DNA from 2 places in the Isoptericola sp. NPDC056605 genome. Region 2 is predicted to be linked to the other one. Evidence: riboswitches for the same ligand, from Rfam matches in the RefSeq annotation. Region 2 holds a riboswitch; the other holds the start of a gene.
The links. Region 2 has a riboswitch for S-adenosylmethionine ahead of ACFQ8Y_RS05995 (O-acetylhomoserine aminocarboxypropyltransferase/cysteine synthase family protein). Riboswitches for the same ligand answer to the same signal wherever they lie in the genome.
Positions count from the first base shown of each region.

Region 1 (5,103 bases), on a different contig from region 2:
TGGTCACCAGAACCCACAAGCCGTCGTCCCCCGCCCCCGTCTCCGTCGTCGGACTCGGCCTCATGGGTCGCGCGCTCGCCGGCGCGTTCCTGCGGGCCGGACACCCCACCACCGTGTGGAACCGCACCCCCGCCAGGGCCGACGCGTTGGTGGCGGACGGCGCCCACCTGGCGCCCACGGCGGCCGCGGCGGTCCGTCCCGGCGGCCTGACGATCGTCTGCCTCACCGACGACGCCGCCGTGCGCGAGCTGCTCGGCCACGACGACGTCGACCTCGCCGGCGCCACGCTGGTCAACCTCACGTCCAGCAGCTCCTCGCAGGCCAGGGAGACCGCCCGGTGGGCCGCCCGGCGCGGCGCGCGATACCTCGACGGCGCGATCATGGCCGTGCCGCCCGCGATCGGGACGGCGGACGCGGTCGTCCTGCACAGCGGGCCCCGGACGGACTTCGACGCGCACGCCGCCACCCTCGCCGCGCTCGGCACCGTCACCCACCTCGGCGAGGACCCCGGGCTGGCGTCCCTCTACGACGCGGCCGGCCTCACGATGATGTGGAGCGTCCTCGACGCGTGGCTGCACGGCACCGCCATGCTCCGCACGGCCGGGGTGGACGCCGCCGCCTTCGCCCCGTTCGCCCGGCAGATCGCGGAGGGCGTGGCCGCCTGGCTGCCCGGCTACGCGGAGCAGGTCGACAGCGGCAGGTTCCCGGCGGAGGCCTCGGCCCTCGAGACGGACGCGCGCGCGATGGCGCACCTCGTCGAGGAGAGCGCGGTGCTGGGCGTGAGCACCGAGCTGCCGAGACTGCTCAAGGCCGTGGCCGACCGTGGCGTCGCCGCGGGCCACGGTCACGAGCAGTACCCGGTGCTGATCGAGGAGTTCGGCCGCCCGACGCCCTGACCTGCCGGTCGCCACCCGGAGGACCACGACCTGAGACGTCGGCGTGCGAGCCGGCGGGCACGCGCCTACGGTCGGTGCTCGAGGTCGTTCGTCCGACGGAAGGAGCCCCGATGGGACTGGGAGACAAGGCCAAGCACCTGGCGGAAGAGGCCGAAGGCAAGGCCAAGGAAGCCACGGGCAAGCTCACCGACGACGAGAGCAAAGAGGCCGAGGGCAAGGCCCAGCAGGCCAGCGCGAACCTCAAGCAGGCGGGCGACGACGTCAAGGACGCGTTCAAGGGCTGACCCGCTGACACGACGGGGCGCCACCGCACGGTGGCGCCCCGTCGTCATGTCCGCCCGGGGCAGGGCCGACGGCTCAGAGGTCGTCGGGCAGGCAGCCGAACGCCTCGTCGGCGCCCAGCGCGGCGGTGGCGAGCAGCCCCTCGAGGCCGGAGCCCTCGGGCACGGGGCGCGGGTCGTCGACGACGACCCACAGCCCGTCCACGACGTCGTACTGCGCCTGCGGCCCCTCGGTCACGAGCGAGCGGACGGCGGCGACGAGCCGCTCGACCTCCTCGCCCGCGGTGCCGAGGCCCACCGACGCGCGGACGGCGCCGGCGTCGAAGCCGAGGCGGCCGAGCAGCGGGTGGGCGCAGAACCGGCCGTCGCGCACGCCGATGCCGTGCTCGGCGGACAGGTACGCGGCGACGAGGCCGGGGTCGTATCCGGTGACGGTGAACGTCACGACCCCCACCGGGTCGACGGCGTCGTCCCAGACGTGGACGACCTCGACGCGCTCGATCTCGCCGAGCCCGTCCACGAGCCGGCGCCGCAGGGCGTCCTCGTGCCCGGCCGCGACCCACGGGTCGAGGGCGGCGAGCTCGTCGCACGCGGCCGCGAGCGCCACCGCTCCCACGACGTTGGGCGAGCCGGCCTCGTGCCGGGCGGGGCCCTCGTGCCAGTCGGTCGTGGTGGTGCGCACCCGGCGCACGGCGCCGCCGCCGGCCAGGTACGGGGTGCCGGCGTCGAGCCAGTCGCGCCGGCCGACCAGGGCACCGGCCCCGAACGGCGCGTACGTCTTGTGGCCCGAGAACGCGACGTAGTCGACGCCCGTCTCCGCGAGCGAGAAGCGGCGGTGCGGCACCAGCTGGGCGCCGTCGAGCACGACGCGCGCGCCGGCGCCGTGCGCGGCGGCGACGACGTCGGCCACGGGCAGCGCCTCGCCGGTCACGTTGGACGCGCCGGTGAGCGCCAGGAGGGCGTAGGGGCGGCCCGCGGCAGCGGCCGACCCCAGCTCTTCCTCGATCTCCGCGAGGGTGGCGGCCACGGACGGGCCGCCCGCGACGACGGTCGCGTCGGTGACGCGCTGCCAGGGCAGCAGGTTGGCGTGGTGCTCGATGTCGAGCACGAGGACGCGGCCGGGCTCGCCGGTGGCCGGGTCGGCGGGCACGCAGCCCGCGAGCAGGTTGAGCGAGTCCGTCGTGTTGCGGGTGACGATCGTGAGGTCGTCCTCGCGGGCTCCGACGAACGCGCCGATCGTGCGGCGGGCCGTCTCGTACAGGGCCGTCGAGACCTGCGACAGGTAGCCGGCGCCGCGATGGACGCTGGCGTACAGCGGCAGCACGCGCGCGACCCGGTCGGCCACGGCCTGCAGGGCGGGCGCCGACGCCGCGACGTCGAGGTTGGCGTACGGCAGCTGACGGCCGTCGACGAGCGGCACGAGCGTGTCGCTCCCGACGACGGGCAGCACGGGTGCGACGTCCTGCACGGCGCCGACGCGCACGGCGGGCACCGCAGGCGCGGGGGTGAGCGTGGTCATGCGTGGTCCTCCTCGGTCGTGCCGGGGAGGTGGCTCCCCGCGCTTGCCCGCGCGCCGGACGGCGCAGGGCCAGGTCGTCACCCGGGGCACCCCGCCGCGAGAGGAGGGTTGCCGGCCAGCGAGCCGGGGCTTCGCGCTGGCGCTCTTGACCTGCCGCCCATCGTGCGTGCGCAGCACCACATGGTCAAGCGGAGCCCGCCCCCTTCTCACGATGCGGTCGCGTGAGACGCTGGATGCATGCCCGATCGCACCGTTCCGGCCTCCGGCGCGCCTCCGGGAGGCCCCGTCGGAAGCCCCGTCGGAACCCCGGCCGAGCTGGTCGCCCGCGCCCTCGCCGGCGGCGACCTCCACGCCGCAGGGCTCGCCGCCCGCGCGGCGACCGGGGACGACGCCGCCGACGTCCTCGACCTCGTCGGCGGGCGGGCCGCCGCGGGCTCCGCGCCCGCGACCGAGCTGCTGGTGGAGCTGCTGGACGCGTCCGGCGTCGTCCGGCGCTTCGTGCGCGGCGCCCTGCTCGACGAGGCCGCCGTGGACGACGTCTCCCAGGACGTGCTGGTCTCCGTGGCGACGTCGGTCCGGTCGTTCGCGGGCGGGTCGCGGGTCACCACGTGGGTGCACGGGATCGTGCGCCACCGGGTGGTCGACCACCTGCGTCGGCAGCGCGCCACCGCTCCCCTGCCCGACGACGACGTCGGGCCGTCGGAACGGATGAGCTCCCTCATCGCCACGCGCGCCACCGTGCGCGACGCGCTCGCCGCCCTGCCCGAGCTCTACCGCGAGCCCGTGACGCTGCGCGACATCGAGGGCCTGCCCTACGCGGAGGTGGCCGACCGTCTGGGTCGCAGCGTCGGCACCGTGAAGTCACAGGTCTCGCGCGGCCGCGCGCTCGTGGCCGCGGCCCTCGGGGGCCTGTCCTGATGGCCGCGGCGGCCGCGCCCGAGCCGCTGCTCGGGCGGTACCGGGTGGGCGACGTGATCGGCGTCGGGTCGTTCGCCACCGTGCACCGCGCCGTGGACGAGCGGCTGGACGACGTCGTCGTGGTGAAGGTGCTGGCCGAGAACCACAGCCTCAACCCGGAGGTCCGCGAGCGGTTCATCGCGGAGGGCCGGGCGCTGCGGCGGGTGGCGAGCCCGCACGTCGTCGCCGTGCACGACATCGGCGAGAGCGACCGCCAGCAGCCCTACCTCGTCCTCGAGCTCGCCGACCGCGGCACCCTCGCGGCCCGCGTCGCGGCCCTGCGGGCGGACGGGTGGACGGCGACGCCCGCCGACGTGCTCGCCGTCGCCCGGGGGCTCGCCGCCGCGGTCGAGGCCGTGCACGCCGCACGCCTCGTGCACCGGGACCTCAGCCCCGGCAACGTGCTGCTGCGCACCGGCCCGGAGGGCGCGGTCGAGGGCGTTCCCGCCGCCGTCGTCCGGCCGGACGAGCGCCTCGTCCTGGCCGACCTCGGCATGAGCAAGGACCTGGCCCGCAGCTCCGGGCTGACCGTCGCGGGCGGCACCGAGGGGTTCCGGCCGCCGGAGCAGGACGGCCCCGGCACGGTCGACACCCGCGCCGACCTGTGGGCGATGTCCGCGCTGCTGTCCTGGCTCGTCGACGGCGCCGACCTCCCGCGCTCCCTCGACGCCGCGCTGCGCCGCAGCCTCGCCGACGCCCCCGCCCGGCGGCACCCCGACGCCGCAGCCTGGCTGGCCGACGTCGAGGGGGCGCTCGGCCCGGGCACGACCGGCGGCCCGGACCGCGCGCGACGCCGCCCCGGCGCCGTCGTCGCCGCGGTCACCGCCGCCGTCCTCGGCCTGGGCGCGGGCGCCGGCGTCACGGCCTGGCTCGACCGGCCTCGCGCTGCCGGGGGCGGCGCGAGCGTCGACATCTCCGGGCCCGGGACGGCGACCGTCGGCGAGCCGGTCACCCTCACGGCCGACGTCGCGGGCGCGGAGCACTGGGTGTGGACGCTGCCCACGGGCACCTACGTGGCCGACGACGAGCGCGTGCGGCTCACCGCCAGCAGCACCGGCGCCGCCGAGGTGGTGCTCGAGGCCCGCGCCCCGGACGGGACCGCCCTCACGGCCGTGCACCGGCTGCGGGTCGGCGCCGGGTCCTGACCCGGACGAAGAAATCTCGGTCCGCGTGCAACCTTTCCGCCGCCGCGGACGACTCACGGGGGTCAGCACCGCACGGGGCTGGCACCATCGACCAGGAGAGACCATGCGACACCTTCCCCGCCGACTGACGCCGATCGCCCTCGCGAGCCTCCTCGCCCTGAGCGCGTGCGCGTCCCCGACCCCCGACGCCGAGTTCGACGACCCGGGGACCTCGGCGTCGGACACGACGGCGACGCAGCCCGCCGACGACGCCGCAGGCGCCGACGAGCAGGCCGACGGGACCGAGGAGACCGCCGACGCGCCGG
Region 1 is NZ_JBHTVT010000016.1:69,372-74,474, forward strand. It holds gene ACFQ8Y_RS16090 (NAD(P)-dependent oxidoreductase) at 1-896, shown strand, start outside; gene ACFQ8Y_RS16095 (CsbD family protein) at 1,007-1,180, shown strand; gene ACFQ8Y_RS16100 (aminotransferase class V-fold PLP-dependent enzyme) at 1,254-2,696, opposite strand; SAM riboswitch class IV at 2,731-2,847, opposite strand; gene ACFQ8Y_RS16105 (RNA polymerase sigma factor) at 2,934-3,614, shown strand; gene ACFQ8Y_RS16110 (protein kinase) at 3,614-4,798, shown strand; gene ACFQ8Y_RS16115 (hypothetical protein) at 4,902-5,103, shown strand, end outside.
Region 1: it holds a riboswitch for S-adenosylmethionine, as region 2 does, so the genes downstream of both, ACFQ8Y_RS16100 (aminotransferase class V-fold PLP-dependent enzyme) here and ACFQ8Y_RS05995 (O-acetylhomoserine aminocarboxypropyltransferase/cysteine synthase family protein) in region 2, are expected to answer to the same signal.

Region 2 (5,103 bases):
CCGTCGGCGTACCGGCCGGTCACCGGGTCCGCGACGAGCGCGCCGTCGTCCCAGCTGCGCCACAGGTCGCGCACCCCCGCCAGCCACTCCTCGGCCCGGTCGTACGCGGCGTCGTGGGACAGCGGTGGCGCGTCGGAGAAGTGCCGCGCGCTGCCGACGTCCGTCACGACGTTGATCCCGAGCCGTCCGCCGGACAGGTGCTGGAGCGACGCGAGCTGCCGCGCGGCGGTGTACGGCAGGACGGCGGCCGGGTTCACGGTCGGCACGACGCCGAGGTGCCGCGTCGCGGCGAACAGGTACGGGGCCAGCAGGAGCGGGTCGTGCTTGGGCCCGCCGAACGCAGCGCGCACCCGCAGGTCGAGCGTCTCGGGCCCGCCGAGGGACGGCGCGTCCTCGATGATCAGCAGGTCGAGCCCGGCCTGGTCCAGCGCCCGCGCGGACTCCTGGTAGAGGTCCGGCCGGGTCCAGTCGTAGCCCCACCCGAGGGAGTCGTGGCCCCAGCCGTGCGGGCCGAAGCCGCGCGCGAGGAACCAGCCGAGGTGCTGCAGCCGGGTCATGCCGCCACCGCCTTGAGGCCGCGCTCGAGGTCGTCCAGGAGGTCGGGCAGGTCCTCGATGCCGACGGACAGGCGCAGCGTGCCCGGGTGGACGCCCTGCGCGGCCTGCTCGGCCGGGGTGCGCAGCACGTGGCTGGTGCTCGCCGGGTGCAGCACGAGGGAGCGCACGTCGCCCACGTGCGTCATGTGCGTGACGATCCCCAGGCCCTCGACGAACCGGCGCGCCGCCGACGCGCCGCCGTGGAGCGTCACCTGCAGGACGGCGCCCTGCCCGTCGGGCAGGTAGCGGCGCGCGAGCCCGTCCGACGGGCTCGAACCGAGGCCCGGGTAGTCCACGTGGTCGACCTCCGGCCGCCCCTCGAGGAACCGCGCGACGGCCAGCGCGTTCGTGCTCTGCCGTGCCACGCGCAACGAGAGCGTCTCGACGCCCTGCCCCACGAGGAACGCGTTGATCGGCGACGGGGTCGGCCCGAACCGCGGCGCGACGCTCTCGCGGAGGTAGGCGATCCGGGCCCGGCCGCCGTGCCGCTCGACGAGGCTCGCCCCGCCGAGCCGCGACGGGGCGACCAGGTGCGGGTACAGCCGGCCCGACGCCTCGGCGTCGAACGTCCCGGCGTCGACCACCACCCCGCCCAGCACCGACCCGTGCCCGGCGAGGAACTTGCTCGCGGAGTGCACCACGACGTCGGCGCCGTGCTCGATCGGTCGCAGCAGGTACGGGGTGGCCAGCGTGTTGTCGACGACGAACGCGAGACCGCGGGCGTGCGCGACCCGCGCGATCGCGGCGAGGTCGTGCACGTCGCCGCGCGCGTTGGGGATCGACTCCAGGAACACGACCCGGGTGTCCGGGGTGATCGCCCGCTCCCACGCGCCGACGTCCGCCGGGTCCGCGACGAAGTCGGTCTCGATCCCGAGGCGGGGCAGGTTCTCCAGGAGCAGCCCCCGCGTGCCCTCGTAGAGGCTGGGCGAGGCGAGCACGCGCTGGCCCGCGCCGACGAGGCCGAGGAGCGTCGTCGTGATCGCCGCCTGGCCCGAGGCGAGGAACAGCGCCTCGGCACCGCCCTCCAGGCGGGCGATCCGGCGCTCGACGGACTCCGTGGTCGGGTTGCCGTGGCGCGTGTACGCGTATCCCTCGCCGGCGCCGAAGTGCGCCTCGGCGTCCTCGTAGCCGGCGAACCGGAACCCCGCCGTGAGATGGATCGGGGTCGCTCGAGGGCTCGCGCTCCCAGGGCCGTCGCCCTCGGAACCCCCGGCGTGGACCTGTGTCGTCGTGAACCCGTGGGGCCGGGTCGGGTCGGTGGGGTGCGTCTCGGTCAGGGTCGTCAACGTCGTCTCCTGGAGAACCGTGCTTACCCCCGCGCGGTCGCGCAGCGGTCAGGTCGCTCCCGGGGCACCCCGTCACGTCGAAGGGTTGCCGGCCAGCCAGCCGGGCCTTGGCACTGGCGCTCGTCACCTGGGGCGCAGGGAAGCCGACGAGGGCGCGGCCGTCAACCCCGGTCCGGCGCGGTCTCGTATGCCGGACCCGCACGTGCTGTCCCGGCTACCGCAGCGACCTGACGAAGCAGACGCTCGACTCGGGCGGGTAGGGCGGGTACGGCGGGATCCGCCGCCACCCCTCGCGCTCGTAGAGCGCGACCGCCTCCGGTTGCAGCACACCGGTCTGCAGCCGCAGCTCGCCGATCCCCCGCTCCCGCGCCGAGCCCTCCACCGCCGTCAACGCCGCGGCCGCCAGGCCGCGCCGCCGGTGGGCGGGGAGCACGAAGAGCCGCTTGACCTCGTACGTCACCGCGTCGGTCGCCGCGTCCGGCGTGCCGAGCCGGCGCAGCGACGCCGTCGCGACAGGCTCGTCGCCGACGAGGGCCAACCAGGTCACGAGGACCTCCTCGGCCGTCGGCACGACCTGGAGGCCGCCGGGCGCGCGCGCCGCGAACAGGCGGGCCCGCTCGGCGCGCAGGGCGGCGTAGCGGGGCGCGAGGTCCGCGTCCATGGCGTCCCGGAGGGCGGCCACGCGGGGGTCGTCCCATCCGGTGGCGACCCATCGCGCCGGTCCCGGCGGGCCGTCCCCGGGAGTCGCGGGGCCGGGGACCCTGGCGGTGGCCGTTCCCATGCCCGCCCTCAGCGCAGGAACGTCGTGACGACGTCGTGCAGCGCGGCGGTGGTGAGCTCGAGGGAGGCGACGTCGACCCGCTCGTCGTTGCCGTGGAAGAGCCCGCGCCAGGTGCCGGGGTCCCAGTCGGCGCTGAGCAGCCCGAAGCCGTAGGCCGGGACGCCGCGGCGCCGGTAGAACCGCCCGTCGGTGCCGCCCGTGCCGAGGGTCGGCACCACGGGGGCGCCCCCGGTGCGGGCCGACACCGTCCGCTCGATGACGCGGTACAGGTCGTTGTCCGTGGGCGACAGGGAGGACTCGCCGAACCGGTCGCCCACGATCTCGACGTGCTCCGCCAGGTCCCCGAGGGTCTCGGTGAGCAGCGCCTCGACGTCGCCGGGCCGGGTGCCCGGCAGGACGCGGATGTCGAGCGTGATCTCGGCCAGGCCCGGGATGACGTTCGGCTTGGACCCGGCGCCGATGACGGTCGGGGCGAGCGTCGTGTGCGTCGTGGCGTGCGCGACCGCGCCGAGGGCGCCGAGCCGCGGGAGCGCGTCGTCGAGCCGCTCCGGGTCGAGCAGGGCGGCGCGCAGGTCGGGCTCCGGCGCCAGCGCGTCCACGTACCGGCGCCAGAGGTCGCCGACGACGACGGGGCCGCGGGCGGCGGCGATGCGCCGCACCACCTCGGCGGCGATGACGATGGCGTTCCGGCTGCCCCACGGGCCGGAGCCGTGCCCGGGCCGGCCGTGCACGCGCAGCAGCCGGCCGGCGCCGCCCTTCTCCCCCACGGCCAGCGTCCGCGCCCCGAGCGGCCCCACGGGCACGCCGCCGGACTCGGTGAGCACGTGGTCGGCCCGCACCAGGTCCCACCGATGGGTGGTGAGCCAGTCGACCCCCCACACGCTGCCGTGCTCCTCGTCCGCGACGGCGGCGAGCAGCAGGTCGCCGCGCGGCGGGCGGCCGGAGGTCGCGAGCGCCCGCGTCACGACGGCGTAGGCCGCCGTGAGCCCGAGCATGTCGATCGCGCCCCGGCCCCAGACCCAGCCGTCGACGAGCTCGGCCCCGAACGGGTCGCGGCTCCAGCCGTCCGGCTCGACGGGGACGACGTCGGTGTGCCCGACCAGGCCGAGGCTCGGCGCCGTCGGGTCGGTGCCGTGCACGCGCGTGACCAGCGACGTGCGCCCGGGCTGCGGCTCCACCCGCTCGAGCTCCAGCCCGGCGCCGTCGAGGAAGTCCGCGATGGTCTCCGCGTTGCGGACCTCCTGGCCCGAGCCCACCGTGCCGTCGTTGACGCACGCGTTGCGGATGAGCGCCCGCAACAGCTCGACCGTCTGGCCCGCGAGCACCTCCTCGGTCGTGAGCCGCCGCCCGCCGCTCGTGGGCGCCGCCGTCGTCGTGGAGGTCGTCGTGGAGGTCGTCGTGGAGGTCGTCGTGGAGGTCGTCGTGGTCGTCATACCGTCTCCAGCCTCTGCACGGCCCGGCGGCCGGGGATGGCCGCGACGAGCTCGCGCGTGTACTCCTCCTGCGGGTCCAGCAGGATCTGGTCCGCCGCACCCTGCTCCACGAGCCGGCCGCGGCTCATCACGCCGACCTGGTCGGCCACCTGCCGCACGACCGCGAGGTCGTGCGAGATGAACAGGTACGCGAGCCCGTGCTCGGCCTGGAGCCGCACCAGCAGCTCGAGGATCTGCGCCTGCACCGAGACGTCGAGCGCGGACACGGGCTCGTCCAGCACGACGAGCTCCGGCTGCAGGGCCAGCGCCCGCGCGATGGCGACGCGCTGGCGCTGCCCGCCGGACAGCTCCCGGGGGCCGCGCCGCAGCACGTCGGCCGGCAGCGCGACGTCCTCGATCAGGGCCCGCGCCCGGTCGGCGCGCTCCGCGCGATCGCCGACGCCGTAGGCGCGCAGCGGCTCGGCCACGATCTGCTCCACCGTGAACCGGGGGTCGAGCGACGCGTACGGGCTCTGGTACACCACCTGGAAGCCCCGTCGCAGCGCGCGCAGCTCCCGTCCGCGCGCGTCCGTGATGTCCTCGCCGCGGAAGACGACGCTCCCGGCCGTGGGCTGCTCGAGACGCAGCGCCAGGCGCGCCGTCGTGCTCTTGCCCGAGCCGGACTCCCCGACCAGGGCGTAGGTGCGCCCCCGCCCCACCGCGAGGCTCACGTCGTCGACCGCGACGAGGGTGCGGCGCTCCGCCCCGCGCGGCAGTGGGAACTCCTTGCGGACGCCGTCGAGCGCGAGCACCGGCGACGCCGTGCCCTCCGCGGAGGACGGCGCCGGCTCCGCGCGCCGCTCGGCGTCGGGGGCGGAGCCGCGGTCGCCGCCGACGACGACGAGGCGCGAGCTCGCCAGGCTCGGCGCGGCCGCCAGGAGCGCGCGCGTGTACGGGTGCTGCGGGTCGGCCAGCAGGCGGGCGGCGGGGCCCTCCTCGACCACCAGTCCCTGCTCGAGGACCACGAT
Region 2 is NZ_JBHTVT010000004.1:96,683-101,785, forward strand. It holds gene ACFQ8Y_RS05990 (LLM class flavin-dependent oxidoreductase) at 1-557, opposite strand, end outside; gene ACFQ8Y_RS05995 (O-acetylhomoserine aminocarboxypropyltransferase/cysteine synthase family protein) at 554-1,882, opposite strand; SAM riboswitch class IV at 1,897-2,010, opposite strand; gene ACFQ8Y_RS06000 (GNAT family N-acetyltransferase) at 2,097-2,564, opposite strand; gene ACFQ8Y_RS06005 (M20/M25/M40 family metallo-hydrolase) at 2,672-4,096, opposite strand; gene ACFQ8Y_RS06010 (dipeptide ABC transporter ATP-binding protein) at 4,093-5,103, opposite strand, start outside.